Pseudobacteriovorax antillogorgiicola: one gene and its partner. Each later gene encodes a partner of the first gene's protein in a complex. Links are inferred from orthologs where the notes say so. Each region holds a gene or a part of one and is shown in the gene's direction. Other genes may lie near its edges. The genes, in order: B9N89_RS25405 and fabF.

Region 1 (8,408 bases):
TGTGAACGCAACAAAGACAAGCGTAATATCGTCTTACAAAAATTTTGTGTTGAGAAAGTACGACCTAAGAGCATCATCGAGCTTCAGGAAGCTCTGAACGTTGTGATTCCCCCGAACATGAACCAGGGACAAATTGGACAGGCTCCCATTCCTGGTTTCGCGATGCAGGGTCATTCAAGTTCACTTGTTGGCCAGTTTGTATCAGCAATCAACCCACGAGTTATCTTATTTAATGACCAGAACGGCGGCGACGCTCGATCTGCCCAAGCATTTGTTGCGATGGGCTTTGTTCGTGGTGAGCAGTTTGCTGAAATCATCGTTGTTAACCAAAACGAAGATGGCACTCCGGCAATGTTGAACGACTCCAATGGTCAACCAACCATTAAAGACGTTTCATTATTCCTTGTTGGCTTCAAGCAAGCTTGTAACTTCAGAGACGGTGGCTGTAACGCTGGTGAGCTTTTGACTTCTGCTGTTGAAAGCAACTGGGTTGAGTTCACTCTTTATCAGGATGAAGATCTAAAGAATACTATCATCGACTGTCGTCACTGCCACCAGCCAGAAGGTATCGGCACTCAAAAGTTCGGTCGTATGCAAGAGCTTCGGAACCCGTGGGTTCACTGGATGCGTGACAACCGAAACAACGGTACCGTCCTTCTTGATGATTACTTTGCAGCTCACGGCACCGAAGACGCTTACGGCGGTGTTCCTGCAAGCTCTATCTCTGCATCGGATCCGAACGAACTTGAGCGTTTGATGGATGCTAACGGTTTCACCGAAGCGCAGATCGAAGAGATCGAATTTCAAACTCAAGACATCCTTGACGAAGTTACAGCACAAAACAACGCACAGCCTGCAGACAACACCGTTCCCGGAGAGAGTCAGGTTTGGGAAGATCTTTTCCAACTCGCTTCAACAGGTGTATCTGCTGATGGCCGTAACATCATTCCCATCCCGTATCACGATGTGAAAGTTACCGAGCCTGCACTTCTAGACAAATACACGAAGCAGATGCAAGACTTCCGAGCTGGTTTAGTAACCATGGAGCAGTTCGAAGATCACCGTAACGCATTCCGTACAGACCAAAAACAACGCGCAGACATGGGCTTCGCAGTTCGCGCAGGAACACCTCCTGAGACGATGCTTATCCAAGCTTGTTTCCAGTGTCACAATGGAAAGCTAGATCAAAACATCTCTCGATCACGATTCGACGTAAACTTCCAGAATATGGTTGCAAGACCAGATGTCGATGCAGTTGCTGAAATCAACACAGCAATCGAACGATTGAAGTTAGGTTACTCCGAAGAGCGCCTTGCTCAAGAAGGCATCAAATTCATGGATGAGAAGACTGGCGAAGTGAAGAAGCTTCACAAAGGTGAGCATATCTTAACCATGCCTCCTCGTCGCTTCAAGGCTTTAACTGATCAGCAGATCGATACTCTTATCGATTACTTGAAGGCTGAGCAGGCAAAGCTTCAGTAAGAAAAAAAGCAAGTAGACTCAACTCACAACGGAGGTCTTTCAAGGCCTCCGTTGTTTCATGTCAAGAACTCTTACCACCACGAAATTTTCGCCGTTGATAAAGTCTTAACCTATTCATCCGATGAGAATTTTAATTTGTGAAACGTGGTTTCTCTATGCTCAAGCACAGTCGCTGGCTCATAGTATCGATATTTGCCTTAGCTTTACCAACCCCATCATCATCGAATGATGGTCGAGGCATAGACTATAAAGAAGCTGGCAACTACGATGTGGCTCAGAGTCACCTGTCTCCTCTGAGCTTCAAAAGCTTCTACATTGACAGATACTCTTCCAAATATTCTAGCCTAGATTCCTCAAGTATCTTAAAGTATTCAGCAACCCTATCGGACACCGATCCTACCCCAAGGAATTACGTACTTGTTATCCCCTTTCCGTGGAAGTCGACACAGGCCTTTCTCACGCCAAACAAAGGGGAACGCTACGAATTACCTCGGCTGGATTATCGCTACGACTCCTATAGTATCTCTGATCAGGACCTACCTGCTCATATTGAGCTATGGCTCGACCCTGGAGGTTATCCCACCCCTCGCATCAACCCTCAGATATACTCTCAAGATGCTTGGATCGTTAGCGCCAACCAAGACAACTTGATTGAAGGCATAGGCTTTGGGATCATTGCGATCATGATTATCTATAATCTAGGTATGTACCTAAGCTTTCGCCATGGCTACTTTCTTTATTACTGCACCTACGCGATTAGCCTTTTAGCTGTGTTGATCCATTCCGCAGGGTACGTCTACTTCATCCATCCACTAATCATGCTCGCGAGCGGTGGCAGCGGCATTTTTCTTTTATTCATGGTGGGAGATCTTCTGTTAGATTCTAACCATCGCAAACTGCGTCGAGCACAATGGCTCCTTATCTTAGTCAGCTGCCTCGCTATCATAGGTAATGTTTTTCATCTAATAGCTGTATCTAGTTTGGTTCTATCTGTATCTTCCTGTGTAGGATTTGCCATCTTCACATCCCTTTACAGATTAAGACAGGGTGAAAAAGTAGCCATACACCTACTTGCTGGATGGCTAGTACTCGCTGTCTCTATTGGCCTTTCCATGATGGTGAACTATGAATCCCTAGCGGTCCTCGCTTGGTCTCCATTTATTGGTATCGTTTTAGAAACCTGTATTTTCTCATTTGCTATGAGTATCAAAGCCAGACAAACTGAGCTTTCTGCACTAGCTGCAAAGAATCACTCCTACCAACAACTGCAAAAAGTTTTTTACCCCCATCAGATCCAGCAGATGGAGCAAGGAAACCAACTTGAATCAACAATGCCGTGCGGCACTGGCAAGGCTATTGCTCTCTCCTTTGATGCTGTCGCTAGTTCTGAGATCGACCCCAGCTTGGCCTTTCGCTTCTTTAGAGAGCTATTCTCACAGTTCAATGACAGGATCAGTCAAGGCTATCGTGCAGATCCCTTGCAAGCCAGCGCTCATAGGGTCAAAGAGATGGGTGACGGCTTTCTGTGTACCGTAAACTTTCCTTTTTTAGCACCTGATCAATCAGCAGGAGGACCCGAGAAAGAAGCCATCTTACTTGCCAAGGATATGATAAAAATATTCCAAAGGTGCCGCCAGCGGTTTTCCCTCGAAGGCATTAGTTTTTGCACCGCCGGGCTTGCCAAGGGGGACGTGTTGAGTTTTTTTCCAAGCAGTGAACCAGTGGACTACGATCTTTTTGGAGAGGCACTCATCCTCGCCACACGCTACGAGGAGTTTGCCATGAAGCTTGGCAAATCAAGACATCTTTCGGCTGATATTTTAGCGGTGCAAAGCGAGGTCTTCGAAGCTTTGCCTTCGCAGTCTATTGACCTGGAAAAGATCGACTTGAATGAGCTGGGATTCCAAGTGAGAAATGATCCTAACGCAAAAACTTGCTACATCCTCGTCGACCATGGAGAGTCACCCGAAGCAAGCAACGCTGCATCCTAGCCTTGGTTACCGGCAAGAAGTGGTTTGGCCGGCATAAGCTGTGGCCGCTTACTGGCTTCTTGAGGCAGCCACCTATGAAAGGCCCCTTCCCGAAACACCAAAAAGTTGGGCTTATCCCAGCAGTCCACACTAAAGACACCACCCTTTCGCCCGTCGCGACGGGATTCTGCATAAGGCACATGGAAGTGCCCAAACAAACCGTAGTCGTGGGCTGTGGTTTCGAGCCATGAGTAGACCGCACCCAGTATTGCGTCGTGATTGATCGTTCGATATTCATCTTGAGAGCGCGAGATATGAGCTCCCCGAGTGGCCAACCAGTTCATGAGGGGACCGGGCACTAGACGAGCCGCACCAGTAAGCCATTGTGACTTCACAACCTTTCGGAATTTCTTATACCGTTCGTGGGAATATATCATATCGCCATGAGCCATTTTGAACCGTTCTCCGGTGCTAATTTCAAGCTCAGCTTCTCCAGAAGGGTAAAACTCTACTCCTTCCCAGCCGAAATCCTTAATCCGAAACTCATGATTGCCTTCAAGGTAGATCACACGGGTTCCAGAAGCAGCCACGGCCTCCAAAGCCGCTCCAATAGCTTCAAACCGCCTCTGAAAATAGGGATGACTGCCAAGGCAGAAATCAAAAATATCCCCAAGGAAAACAAAGTACTCGACATTCCCTTCAGCAACTTGCCTCAGAGCCTTTAGAAGCAGACGACCCTTTTCATCATAGGCAGAATGCAGATGGATATCGGATGCCACCACTAGAGATGCGTTAAAATCTGTCAAAAGTTCACTCCTACCATCGTATCCCACCAATTGTACCTACCAGAAAGCCTACATACAGTAAATTAACTTGCAAAAATCGCTTTTTTAAAGCTACCTTGATTACAAATTCACTCATATTTACCGAAAGCCTATATGCGTCTTACCCTGCAATATTTTCTTGCATTCCACCCTAGATTTTGTTTTTTTAGTCTAACATTAGGCTTACATATGCCACTTTGGAGGTTTTAGCATGTCCGCAGATATCGAAGGAAAACTTAAGCAAATCGTCGTGAACCAACTTGGTGTTGAAGAAGCAGCAGTTGTTGGTAAAGCAAAATTCATTGAAGATCTAGGTGCTGATTCCCTAGATATCGTTGAACTTGTGATGGCTATGGAAGAAGCATTTGGCATCGACATCCCAGATGAAGAAGCTGAAGGCATCCGTACCGTTGAAGATGCAGTGTCTTACGTGAAAAAAACGCAAGACCTAGCTTAGGACTCCTCCGGAAATGCTGAAGTGCTGCGGAAGCGGGAGCCCACTTCTACTTTCTTATCACCCAAGTCGTTTCCGGTTGAGCCTGGGGCAATGAGTCCCCCCTCTCTTGCCTGAGTCGATTGTCTATCTAGGGTGGATAAGGCGCAACACATATGGGTATGAAAATCGGAATCGCCTCGGACCACGGAGGGCGAGAACTGAAACATCTCGTGGTCGAGTTTCTAGACTCACAAAATATCGAAGTTCAAGATTATGGCGTAGCAAGAGATGACGCCACCTCAGTTGACTACCCAGATTATGCAGAAAAACTAGCCAAAGATGTAGCCGCCGGCAAATGCGAGCGAGGCATCCTAATTTGCGGCACAGGTATTGGCATGTCAATAGCAGCAAATAAGGTCGCCGGTATTCGTGCAACTCTCGTTTGGGATGATTTTACGGCCAAAATGTCACGCCTCCACAATAATTCTAATGTTCTTTGCCTTGGGGAAAGAGTATTAAATCATCATAGAGCCCTTGATCTGGTTCAAATCTGGCTTGAAGCCTCGTTTGAAGGCAGCCGCCACCAGCGTCGGCTCGATAAAATCTCGGCACTAGAAACTCAATAAAACAAGGGACATCGTCATGAGCAAACCCTGGCAACAACTATCGGATTACGATCCTTTGGTTTTCGACCTCATCGAGCAAGAGTTAGAGCGACAGGAAACTGGTTTGGAGCTGATCGCGTCTGAGAACTTTGCGTCCCCTCGCGTGGTTGCGGCTGCGGGCAGCATCCTCACCAATAAATACGCCGAAGGCCTTCCTGGTAAGCGCTATTATGGCGGTTGTTCCAAAGTCGATGGCATCGAGCAGATTGCCATCGATCGTGCCAAGGAAATATTCGGAGCCAAGTTTGCAAACGTACAGCCTCACTCCGGTGCTCAGGCGAATGCTGCGGTTTATCTAGCCCTTCTCAGCCCTGGCGATCGAGTATTAGGCATGGACCTATCCCATGGGGGACACCTCACTCATGGCTCCAAGGTAAACTTCTCGGGAATCAATTATGAATCCCACTTCTATGGTGTAAGCCCCGAGTCGGAACTCCTTGACTACGACGAAGTGGAGCGAATTGCCACGGAAGTCAAACCCAAAATGATTATCGCTGGAGCAAGTGCTTACCCGAGAGAGATCGATTTCGCCCGCTTTAGGCAGATCGCCGACAAAGTTGGTGCCTATCTCTTTGTGGACATGGCTCATATTGCAGGGCTTGTCGCTGCCGGTGAACACCAAAACCCAGTGCCATTCGCCCATGTCGTTTCAACAACGACTCACAAGACCCTCCGTGGACCAAGGGGCGGCCTTCTCCTATGGAATGATGAGTCCTTAAAGATTAATAAGGCGGTTTTTCCTGGAACTCAAGGCGGACCTCTTGAGCATGTGATTGCAGCCAAGGCTGTAGCCTTCAAAGAAGCCCTTGAGCCAAGCTTCAAAGATTATCAGCAAAGTGTCAAAGCCAATGCAAAAGCGCTGGCCGAAGGACTGATGGAAACCGGCCTTCGTATAGTTTCCAACGGCACCGAGAATCACCTCGTCTTGCTCGACCTTTCCAGCACAGAAGTCAGCGGAAAAGACTTGGAAGAAGCACTTGGCAAAAGCCATATCACAGTAAATAAGAACACAGTGCCTCGCGAGACTCGCAGTCCCTTCGTTACCAGCGGTATCCGCTTGGGAACAGCAGCACTCACCACGCGTGGCATGGGACCTGAAGAGATGAAGCAGATTGCTGTTTGGATTCGACGGGCCTTCGATCACGTAGGTCAGGATGACGAACTGGCAAAAATTCACAAAGAGGTTGAGGCACTGACGGCTCGATTCCCACTTTATCCGGGTTGGAGCCAAGTCAAGTGAAATGCCCGAAGTGTGACCAACGCGATACCAAGGTCCTAGAAAGCCGCATCAGCAACGAAGGGCGCAGTGTGCGCCGTCGGCGCGTTTGCACCAAGTGTCACCATCGCTTTACCACTTATGAGAAGCAAGAAGAGCTAACTCTTCAGGTGAAAAAGCGAGATGGCACCTTCGATGTTTTCAATCGCGAAAAAATCATCAGCGCCCTTTCTATGGCTTGTCGAAAGCGCAACATTTCCATCGATCAGATCGAGTCGATGGTTGCAGGTATCGAGGCCCACCTTCGCGGTAACGGCGAGCGAACGGTCACGAGCCAAAAAATTGGTGACTTGGTGATGAAAAAACTTCGCCAAACCGATCATGTGGCATATGTTCGCTTCGCCTCCATCTATAAAGACTTCAAAGATCCTGAGGAATTTTTGCGCGAGCTTAAAGATCTCAAGGACGTTAGGGAACTCACATAATGTTTACTGGACTAGTCGAGACTACGGGTCGTATCAAATCTATTCACGATCACGAGGGAATTTCTCGCTTTGTGGTCGAAGGGCTGAATCCCAAGCAGTTCGATGCCAAGTTCGGAGATAGCATCGCAGTCAATGGCTGCTGCCTCACGGTAACAGAGATCTTCGATGACGGTTATTCATTCGATGTTTCCCGAGAGACTTTAAGTGTGACCAACCTGGGCGCTTTGGCCCCTCGTAAACGGGTGAACCTCGAACGAGCCATGCAGATTGGCGACCGTTTGGGAGGACATTTGGTTTCTGGGCATGTAGACGGCAAAGCCACCATAGAATCCATTGACAAACAAAGCGATGGCTGGGAAGTAGTCATTAGCTTGAACCACTCCTTGAGCCGTTACGTGATTCCAAAAGGATCAATTTGTCTCGATGGAGTTAGCTTAACAGTCAATGAACTGAAAGATGAATCGGCTCACAGCCTGATCCACCTGATGCTTATCCCTGCCACCATCGAAGAAACCACCTTCGCGGAGCTTCCTGTCGGCTGGCAGCTGAATGTTGAGGTGGATATGATCTCCAAGTTCATGGAAAGATTAAGTAAGTTCCAGCCAAACTAAGATGTAAACGCTTTTGTAGCATTTAAGTTTCCCGCTGTAGTCCGATGAATAGCTTGCTAGTTTGGCCTAGATATATTAGGTTGCTATCTTCTTGGCGTCGTGAGGAGTTCTTTGACATTGCTGCAGGGCAACCACCTAATATTATGGGGTTTCTATGAATACAGGGGCGGAACAGGATCGAATGTTAAACCGAGTTGGTGAGGCTATCGAAGCCATTCGCAATGGTCGAATGGTGATCATGGTCGACGATGAAGACCGCGAAAATGAGGGAGACCTCGTCCTAGCAGCAGAATGCGTGACTCCAGAACAAATTAATTTTCTCGCTAAGTACGCACGAGGCCTTATCTGCCTAACGCTCGAACCTGAGCTAGTTGATGCCCTTAAGCTCCCCATGATGGAAGACAGCACCAAGCGCCTACCCACGCAAGGCACGGCATTTACTGTGAGCATCGAAGCTCGTGATGGAGTGACCACTGGTATTTCGGCCGCAGATCGCGCCCACACCATCCAAGTCGCCATTGCAAACGGCGCAAAACCTGAAGACATTGTTGTACCAGGACATATTTTCCCTCTCAAGGCCAGACCAGGAGGCGTTCTTGAGCGTGCCGGGCATACTGAAGGCTCGGTAGACATCGCAAAGATGGCAGGCTATAAAGGTGCCGGCGTGATCTGCGAGATCATGAATGACGATGGCACAATGGCTCGAATGTCCGACCTCG
Region 2 (8,428 bases), on another replicon or contig:
AAACCAAGTGGTGACTCCCTTTGGATGAGCCCCTGTGAGAGTCCCTGTTTTACCGCCAATATCTTGACGCAAACGACGGTAACGCCCTTTTCTAAAAACTGAAGTCGCGGTGCCACCGAGGACCGTGGCATCCATGATCGCTAGGAGTTCACGAGAGGCCTCTTCGCTAAGAACCCGCTCTGAAGCCAAAGCTTGCTCCTTGCCGCTTGCTGAAAAAAGCCTCAAAGGCTTGCTAACGCCCAGATTGGCGATGGCGAGCATCTGCCAAGTAGCATGAGCTACCGATATCCCCACATTGCCAAAGCCAGCTGCAAAGCTCCCGACACGGTGGGCGCTGGACGTTGCTGGATTTGGGGTGCGAATAGGACTAGGCCTAAGTGAGAAGTCAGTGGTGACGGGCTTCCCATCCCAGCCGAAGCGTTTCGCCATATTGAGGATTGGCCCAAGACCAATTTCATTGACAGCCAAGCGCGCGAAAAAACCGTTACATGAACTGCCGTACGCTCGGCGGAGGTTGATCTTAAACTTTCTGCCGCGGACATTATTCCGCAACCAATAACCTCGCGGGCTCACAGTCGCGCAGCCACCATCCAAGGTTGAGCCTTGTAGGCTGTCGATGTTGGTCGATTCCAGGGTGGATGCAGCGACGATGGTTTTGAAGAGTGAGGCAGCGGGAAAGCCGGTATGTAGATTCGTGTTAGTTTGGGCACCCCACGCTTTGGGCTGTGCACCCTGCACCATGGCAAGGACTTTACCAGTGCGTACATCAGCCAAAATAAGCCCTGCGACAGGGTTATCGCGAGCTTTTAAAAAGTGTTTCAATCTGTTTTGAATCCGTGGAACTATATTGACTGGCATGCTATGCAAGCTAGGAGTAGCGATGTCCTCCCACTCAGGCAAAACCTGAGGAATTTTGGGCAGGGTGGCGTTTGCCCAGGCGCGATTCCCGTGACTGAAACAGGTAAGAGATGCTAATAAAATGATTGAGCTGACGGATGTTAATCGGAGAATATGCTTCATTTTGATGATGCCAAGTGATTCAAGGTGACTTGATTATTATACCGGATGCAAGGCTAATTTAATATCCTATAGTTGTTGATATCAAAGCCTTCTAGGCCTGCCGAAAGGGAGCTAAGCCATTACACTTTTTTTCTATTTCTTGAAGGAACTACTACCTCAATTTGTCACGTCTTTGTGTGTTCTTAGTGCCATCATAGTCGTATCACAACTTATCCGACTTTCTGAAGTTTTAGTCACTTTTGGGCTAACCCTAGAAAATATTCTTTTGCCGTTTCTATTCATTATGGTTCCGTTTCTTTCGTTCACTATACCCATCGCCTATATGTTTGCGGTTCTTTTGGCATTTAGCCGCTTTTCCGCCGATGGAGAATACACAGCTATGCTAGCGTCAGGCTATTCTTTGAAGCGAGCTGCAGTGCCGGTCCTGCTCATTGGTGGGATTCTTTACGGCACAGCTACCATATGCTCCTTGTACTTCGAGCCCTGGGGGCGCCGTGAAACGGTACAGTTTTATCATCGCAAGACCCAAACTGAATTAGACAACATGATCAAGGTCCAGCTCAAGCCTGGAGTGTTTCTTGATGACTTTCTAGGTTACGTCCTCTACGCGGAAACCATATCTCCTGATCGAACTCACTTTGAGAATGTGATGCTAGCTCCAGGAAGTAAGAACAAGGATCAAAGTTTCACCTTGCTTGCACCCAGTGGGTCTGTGTCTGGATCAGTAGAGTCGGGCGATCTCACGATGGCCTTCGACTATGGTGTGATTTACTCGACTGCTCCCGATTCCGAGCAGATATCAGTGGTAAAATTCAAGCGAGCAGAACTGGACTTGATCCGTATCTTTCAGGAACAGATTTTTGGTCCGGATTCAGCAACAGATGACTATCGAAGTTATTCCCCTGGCCAACTTTGGAACTATGTTTCGAAACTGGAAAACAATAGGCGGCCTGATCAAGAAAAAACCTATCTAAAGGCCCGGTTTCTCCTCCACCAGCGATTTGGATTGCCCTTTGCTTGCATCACCTTCGCCTTGTTTGCCATGGTGCTTGGAATTCAAGATGAACGTCGCGGGCGAGGCTTTGGCTACATTGGTGCCATTCTTACCATTATATTCGGCTATGTGGTGCTCATGAGCTTTAAGTATATGGCGGAAAAAGGTCAAATCTCGGCTATTCTAGGAGCTTGGGTGCCCAACTTGCTGCTTTTGGCATTTGGTAGTTTCCTGGTCTATCAAAAAAATAAACTCCCTCCATCAGAGTCTGCCTTAGACCCTCGTTATATCCCTGGTCTACGCAAGATCTGGCAGCGAAATAACCCTAGCCCTTCGGATTAAGGGCCTACACAAGCTTTTACAAAATCTACACAAAAAATGGGGTGCTAACACCCCGCTGATTTGGTAAGTGGGAAAAGGGTTAAATCAGGACACAATCGATGGCAATGTAAGGTGAAAAAAGTATGAGACGTGTCGTTGTTACTGGCTTAGGTATGGTTTCTCCTGTGGGCAATAACGTTCAGGATTCCTGGAAGCGAGCGCTTCAAGGAGAGTCTGGGGTAACTAAGATTAGCCTTTTCGATCCTAGTGATTTGAAAGTACAAATAGCGGCTGAGGTTAAAGACTTCGATCCTAGTTTTGTCATTGGTAAAAAGGATCAAGCTCGACTCACTCGATTCATCCAATTTGCAGCCGTCGCTGCCCACGAAGCGATTGCGGAAAGTGGTTTGGATACCTCAGTAAACTCAGAGCGAATTGGTTGCTCCATCGGCGTGGGCATGGGAGCCCTAGCGTGCATCGAAGAGAGTACCCGTGTCCTCGACGAAAAGGGCGAGAAGCGGATTTCACCATTCTTCATTCCCTATACAATTCCCAATATGGCTGCCGGCTACGTCTCCATCTTGAAGAATCTCAAAGGGCCTAATATCTGCCCCACCACAGCCTGTGCTAGTGGAACTCACGGTATTGGCGAGGGCTTTCGTTTGATTAAAGACGGTCATGCGGATGCGATGGTATGTGGTGGCTCCGAGTCGACAATCTCAAAGCTAGGCATCGCTTCATTCAATGCCCTGAAAGCTTTAAGCACTCACAACGAAGAGCCCTCTGTGGCATCTCGACCCTTCGACAAGAATCGTGATGGTTTTATCATGGGCGAGGGGGCTGGCATTCTGGTTTTAGAGGACATGGAAAGCGCTCAAAAGAGAGGCGCAAAAATTTACGCAGAAGTGGTAGGTTATGGCTTGTCAGGGGATGGTCACCACATCACGGCTCCCGCACCTCAAGGGGAAGGTGGGCAGCGCTGCATGAAAATGGCCTTGGAAACAGGGGGCTTAAAGCCAGAGGACGTTGATTACATTAATGCTCACGGGACTTCGACCAAGATGAACGATCAATACGAGAGCGAGGCCATCATGGCTGTATTTGGCGATCACGCTAAGAAGCTTTCCATTTCGTCCACAAAGGGAGTCACGGGCCATTGTATCGGTGGTGCTGGTGGGATCGAGGCGATTTTCTCGATCCTGGCGATTCACCACAACACTGTACCACCCACTGCCAACTTGCATGAGCAAGATGAGCTGTGTCCACTTGATTACACCCCCAACGAAGCTGTCGAAAAACGGGTGTCTGTTGCACTGTCTAATTCATTTGGGTTTGGCGGGACGAACGCAACTGTGGCATTCCGAGCAATCGATTAGGGTTGCATGATATTTCGACTTAGGCACGGAGATCACGAAACCAATCGTTGATCGAAGTGTCACCGAAACGTCAAAAGACCCTAAAAACTTGTAAATTTACTAACAAGTCTTGCGGCAATCGTGCTAGCGTGATAGCCGTCTGAAGTCTATAGGCTTGATCTGGTTTTAGGAAGTGTTTATGGCGAAAAAGAAAACAAACTTAGATAAAGAACAGCTCTTCGCAATGTACAAACAGATGTGTCTTTTTAGAAGATTCGAAGAGCGTGTTGGCTTGGCTTATACAAAGAGAAAATTCTCTGGGTTTTGCCATTTGCACATAGGACAAGAAGGCTTAGCGGTCGGTGTTCAGAATAGCCTCCGGGATTCTGACTACATGATCAGTGGCTATCGGTCGCACACCCAGGCTATCGGCAAGGGGATCGAGCCAAAGCAAGTCATGGCCGAGCTATTCGGCAAAGTTGACGGCATTTGCCGCGGCAAAGGCGGATCGATGCACATGTTTAGTGAGTCGCTTCGCTTCTTAGGTGGGCATGGGATCGTTGGTGGTCAAGTGCCACTGGCTGCCGGTGTTGGCTTCGCGATTCGTTATCGTGAAGAAGATGATGTCTGTGTTTGCTACCTCGGCGATGCGGCAACGAATCAAGGCCAGTTTTTCGAAGCGTTGAACATGGCGGCGACCTGGGATCTACCCGTACTTTTCATCATTGAAAACAACAAGTATGGTATGGGAACGGATATCCGCCGAACCACAAGCATTGATCACCTTTGGAAGCGAGCCTTGTCATTCGACATGGATCACTCCGACTGTGATGGTATGAACGTGATCACGGTGCAAGAGCATGTTTCGAAAATTGTCGAGAAAATGAGGAAAGATAAAAAGCCTCACCTTTTGGAAGCCCTTACCTATCGCTATCGCGGTCATTCGGTTTCCGATCCCGGCACCTACCGAACGAAAAAAGAAGTCGAAGATTACCAGAAGAATAAAGACCCCATCAAACAACTTGGCAAGTACTTGGTTGAGAACGATCTCAGCACCGAGGAGCAGCTCAAAGAGTGGGATACGGAGGCTAAAGATCAGGTGAAAGCCGCTGAGGCATTTGCTGATGAATCGCCGAATCCACCGATTGAAGAACTTTGGGATCACGTTCTGGTTTAATACTTATTCGAAAGAGAGATATACATGGCGCAATTAACATTCCGCGAGGCCTTAGGCCGAGCCATGAAAGAAGAGATGGAACGCGACGAGACCATTTTTTTGATGGGTGAAGAGGTCGCGCAATACGATGGAGCCTACAAGGTTTCCAAAGGTCTCCTAGAAAAGTTCGGTGAGAAGCGTGTATGGGATTCACCAATTTCCGAGGGTGGCTTTGCTGGCTTGGGGATCGGTGCTGCGATGGTTGGCTTGCGACCTATCATCGAAATGATGACTTGGAACTTTGGTATCCAGGCCTTCGACCAGATCATCAACCATGCTGCAAAAATGCGATACATGTCTGGCGGCCAATTTAAGGTGCCCATCGTGTTTCGTGGACCGAATGGTGCTGCTCACATGCTTGGAGCACAGCATAGCCAAGCAGTAGAGCCGATGATCACCAACATTCCAGGTCTGATTGTTGTCACCTGCTCGACTCCCTACGATGGACTCGGGCTATTAAAATCTGCGATCCGCGATGACAACCCTGTGATCTTCCTTGAAAGTGAGATGATGTACGGCTTGAAGGGCGAAGTCCCTGACGAAGAGTACCTCATCCCTCTTGGCAAAGGGGATATCAAGAAAGAGGGTTCAGATGTGACTCTCATCGCCTGGAATAAGGTGGTGCATAAGTGCATGAAAATCGCTGAAGCCCTAGAAAAAGATGGTGTGAGCGTCGAAGTCCTCGACCCTAGAACGCTCCAGCCACTGGATGAGGATTTAATCTTTGAATCCGTTAAGAAAACCAACCGAGTTGTGATCGTAGAGGAAGCATGGGGGTTCTCGTCTCTAGGCTCGCAAATCTCCGATCGAATTCAAAGCGCTTGCTTCGATTATCTAGACGCTCCGGTAACGCGGGTCACAAACGAGTTTGTGCCAATGCCTTACAACGAAGCCCAAGAAGAGCGAACGATGCCATCGGAAGATCGCATCACCCAAGCGATCAAAGACGTAATGTACCTATAAGCAAACTGAGGACGGTCTCATGGCTGAAATAATTGAAATGCCAAAGCTAAGCGACACCATGGAAGAGGGTGCGATAGCGTCTTGGCTTAAAGAAGAAGGCGACTTCATCGAAGAAGGCGAAGCCTTTGTTGAAATCGAAACCGATAAGGCGACGATGGAGTACAACTCACCTGAAGAAGGAACACTTCTGAAGATCCTTGTCAAAGGTGGTGAGGCCTGTGAACTAAATGCCCCGATTTGCGTGATTGGTGAAAAGGGCGAAGATTTCGATCTCGATAAGCTTCTAGCCAAATCTGGCGGTAGCAAAAGCGAGTCTAAAGCAGATGAATCTGAAAAGTCTGATGAAAAGGCTTCTTCGGGGGATGAAGGCTCTGCGAAGCAAGAGGCTAGCGCTCCCAAGAGCCAAAGTTCAGGCGACGGTTCTCGCGTAAAAGCGTCCCCACTAGCGAAAAAGATGGCCGAAGACAACAATATCAGCCTTGACCAGATCGATGGCTCAGGCCCTGGTGGTCGCATCATTCAGAAAGATGTCGAACAAGCAATGCAGAGCGGCGGTGGCAAGCCGAAGCCTGGTGACACCGTGGATGTACCAAAGCCGATTCCATTGCCTCAGTTTGGCGACCAAGACAAGCCAAATTCGATGATGAGGAAGACGATTGCCAAGCGCCTTCTGGCTGGCAAAAACGACGCTCCTCACTTCTATCTGACTCGATCCGTAAACATGGCGAAGCTTCTAGAGTGGCGCAAGTCTCTTAACGCCGAAGTAGAAAGCTATCGTGGTGACAACCCGCCACCTAAAGTCAGTGTCAATGACCTCATCGTCCAGGCATGTGGTAAGGCCCTGATGAAGCATCCGGAAGTGAATGCTTCGTGGCAAGGCGACTTCATTCGTCAGTTCGGTTCAGCTGATATTTCGGTCGCTGTAGCTATTCCAGATGGCCTGATCACACCAGTTGTGAGAGGTGCTCATATCCTGGGTGCTCGGGACATCGCGCGGCAAACCAAGGATCTTGTCGGCCGGGCGAAATCTGGAGGCCTAAAGCCAGAGGAATACCAAGGCGGAACCTTCTCTATTTCCAATCTAGGTATGATGGGAATCGAAGAGTTTACAGCTATTATCAATCCTCCACAGGCTGCGATTTTAGCCGTAGGCGCTACCATTCCTACACCGTGGGTGGGAGACAGCGGCGAGATTGAAGTTCAGCAACGCATGAAATTCACCATGTCTTGTGATCACCGTGTCATCGACGGTGCGGTAGGAGCGCAGTTCCTGCAAACTCTAGCGGCTTATCTAGAGAATCCTTTGATGATGCTTTCCTAGTATGACCAAGGGGTCACAGCAGTGGCCCCTTTGCTTTGACTTCTCTCAAGGCTTTTGCTATTCATTTAGCTCCCCTTGGCTCCATAGTTAAACGGATATAACAAGCGCTTCCTAAGCGTTAGTTCTAGGTTCGATTCCTGGTGGGGCCGCCATTTCTTTTAGTTCACCTCAAGATCGTTGGTTGAAACACTGTGTGCAGTAGCCTTTCTTCCTTCTTTTGGGGTCGGTGCGTGGCCTGAAGTGCACTGGGTTGTTACACCCTACCACCTGGCAGATCTTTTTGTCAGTCTGTGATTTTTCTTTGCTTGGAGTGATCGGAAGTTTTGGGATTTTTGTTGGAATAGGGAATAGCTTGTCTCGTTCGTTTTCAACTATTTGAACTACGATCTCCGCTTCATCTTTTTCATCAGGATTCATTAGAGAGATTTGGCGCTGAAAAAGGGTTATGGCTTCGTCAAACTCTTGCTTTGAGATAAAGCCTTCCTTTACGAGTAGAGAAATGTCATCTAGATCCTGACCATCGGGGCGATCGATCATTGGGAATATTTTTGATAGGAGAAGGTCTGGTTTATAGGGAACGTAGAGCTTAACAGCACTGCCTTCGTATACAAGGCTGTGAAACGGATTTCTACCTGACCTTAGGAAGTCTTGAGCCAAGTTAGAAACATTGTCATTTAGCCATCTTTGAGGAATATCCTGCTCAAGTGCAAATGCTTTAGATAAACGCTTGATGTCTTCTGGGATTTTCGTAATTGTATCGATGTCCCCCGTTACTTTTGCCCTAGCGATTAGGTAGATCGCTCCTCCACCTACTATAGATGCCGTGAAGGACTTGTCATGTTTGTTCAAGTAAAAGTCAAACGAATCGAGAATAGTGGTATCTATAGGGTCCGTCATTTGCTTAGCTCATGGCAAAGGAGTTAGAAGATGTCAAGCTACGCGCTCTTTTAAGGTCGGTTAGCAGCCGAAAGGCTGGCTCATGAGTCATTGCAAATCTCTTTTCCAAATCTGAAGGTGTCGTGGCCGGGTTTCTCTTTAGCTGAAAGCTCACATCAGCTCTGAACGTTCCACCCATAAATAGCCGTTCTCTAAGCTGCTTGTTTCTCTTGAATAGAACGAGTTCAGGGACCAAATCGCTTTCTCGGAGCCGTACGCTGCCTGCTGGGATCATCAACCCTAAGCTTAAAGGCACTTCCATAAAAGTGCCTTCTTTAGCTAGCTTTTTATCCACCAGAGCT

The links.
Region 2: the proteins of B9N89_RS25405 (region 1) and fabF are in contact, whole or in part, in a solved structure (PDB 6OKG), measured with the Escherichia coli proteins. The link is inferred for Pseudobacteriovorax antillogorgiicola from one-to-one orthologs.

Annotation. Positions count from the first base shown.
Region 1 is NZ_FWZT01000025.1:43,285-51,692, forward strand. What follows is about bases 3,281-6,110. They hold B9N89_RS25405 (acyl carrier protein), read left to right. Parts: upstream 3,281-4,487; coding sequence 4,488-4,733; downstream 4,734-6,110. Other genes in these bases: B9N89_RS25395 (7TM diverse intracellular signaling domain-containing protein), read left to right, coding at 3,281-3,473; B9N89_RS25400 (UDP-2,3-diacylglucosamine diphosphatase), read right to left, coding at 3,470-4,258; rpiB (ribose 5-phosphate isomerase B), read left to right, coding at 4,892-5,338; glyA (serine hydroxymethyltransferase), read left to right, coding at 5,355-6,110. In the rest of the region: B9N89_RS25390 (hypothetical protein), read left to right, coding at 1-1,482; more of B9N89_RS25395, read left to right, coding at 1,620-3,280; more of glyA, read left to right, coding at 6,111-6,617; transcriptional regulator NrdR, read left to right, coding at 6,614-7,078; B9N89_RS25425 (riboflavin synthase), read left to right, coding at 7,078-7,689; ribB (3,4-dihydroxy-2-butanone-4-phosphate synthase), read left to right, coding at 7,844-8,408. UniProt on the Escherichia coli protein: Carrier of the growing fatty acid chain in fatty acid biosynthesis.
Region 2 is NZ_FWZT01000048.1:3,636-12,063, forward strand. The notes cover bases 1,745-4,594. They hold fabF (beta-ketoacyl-ACP synthase II), read left to right. Parts: upstream 1,745-2,478; coding sequence 2,479-3,711; downstream 3,712-4,594. Other genes in these bases: B9N89_RS30610 (LptF/LptG family permease), read left to right, coding at 1,745-2,356; pdhA (pyruvate dehydrogenase (acetyl-transferring) E1 component subunit alpha), read left to right, coding at 3,890-4,594. In the rest of the region: B9N89_RS30605 (penicillin-binding transpeptidase domain-containing protein), read right to left, coding at 1-1,020; more of B9N89_RS30610, read left to right, coding at 1,160-1,744; more of pdhA, read left to right, coding at 4,595-4,867; B9N89_RS30625 (pyruvate dehydrogenase complex E1 component subunit beta), read left to right, coding at 4,892-5,869; B9N89_RS30630 (pyruvate dehydrogenase complex dihydrolipoamide acetyltransferase), read left to right, coding at 5,889-7,190; B9N89_RS30640 (DUF6036 family nucleotidyltransferase), read right to left, coding at 7,359-8,087; B9N89_RS30645 (hypothetical protein), read right to left, coding at 8,092-8,428. UniProt on the Escherichia coli protein: Involved in the type II fatty acid elongation cycle. Catalyzes the elongation of a wide range of acyl-ACP by the addition of two carbons from malonyl-ACP to an acyl acceptor.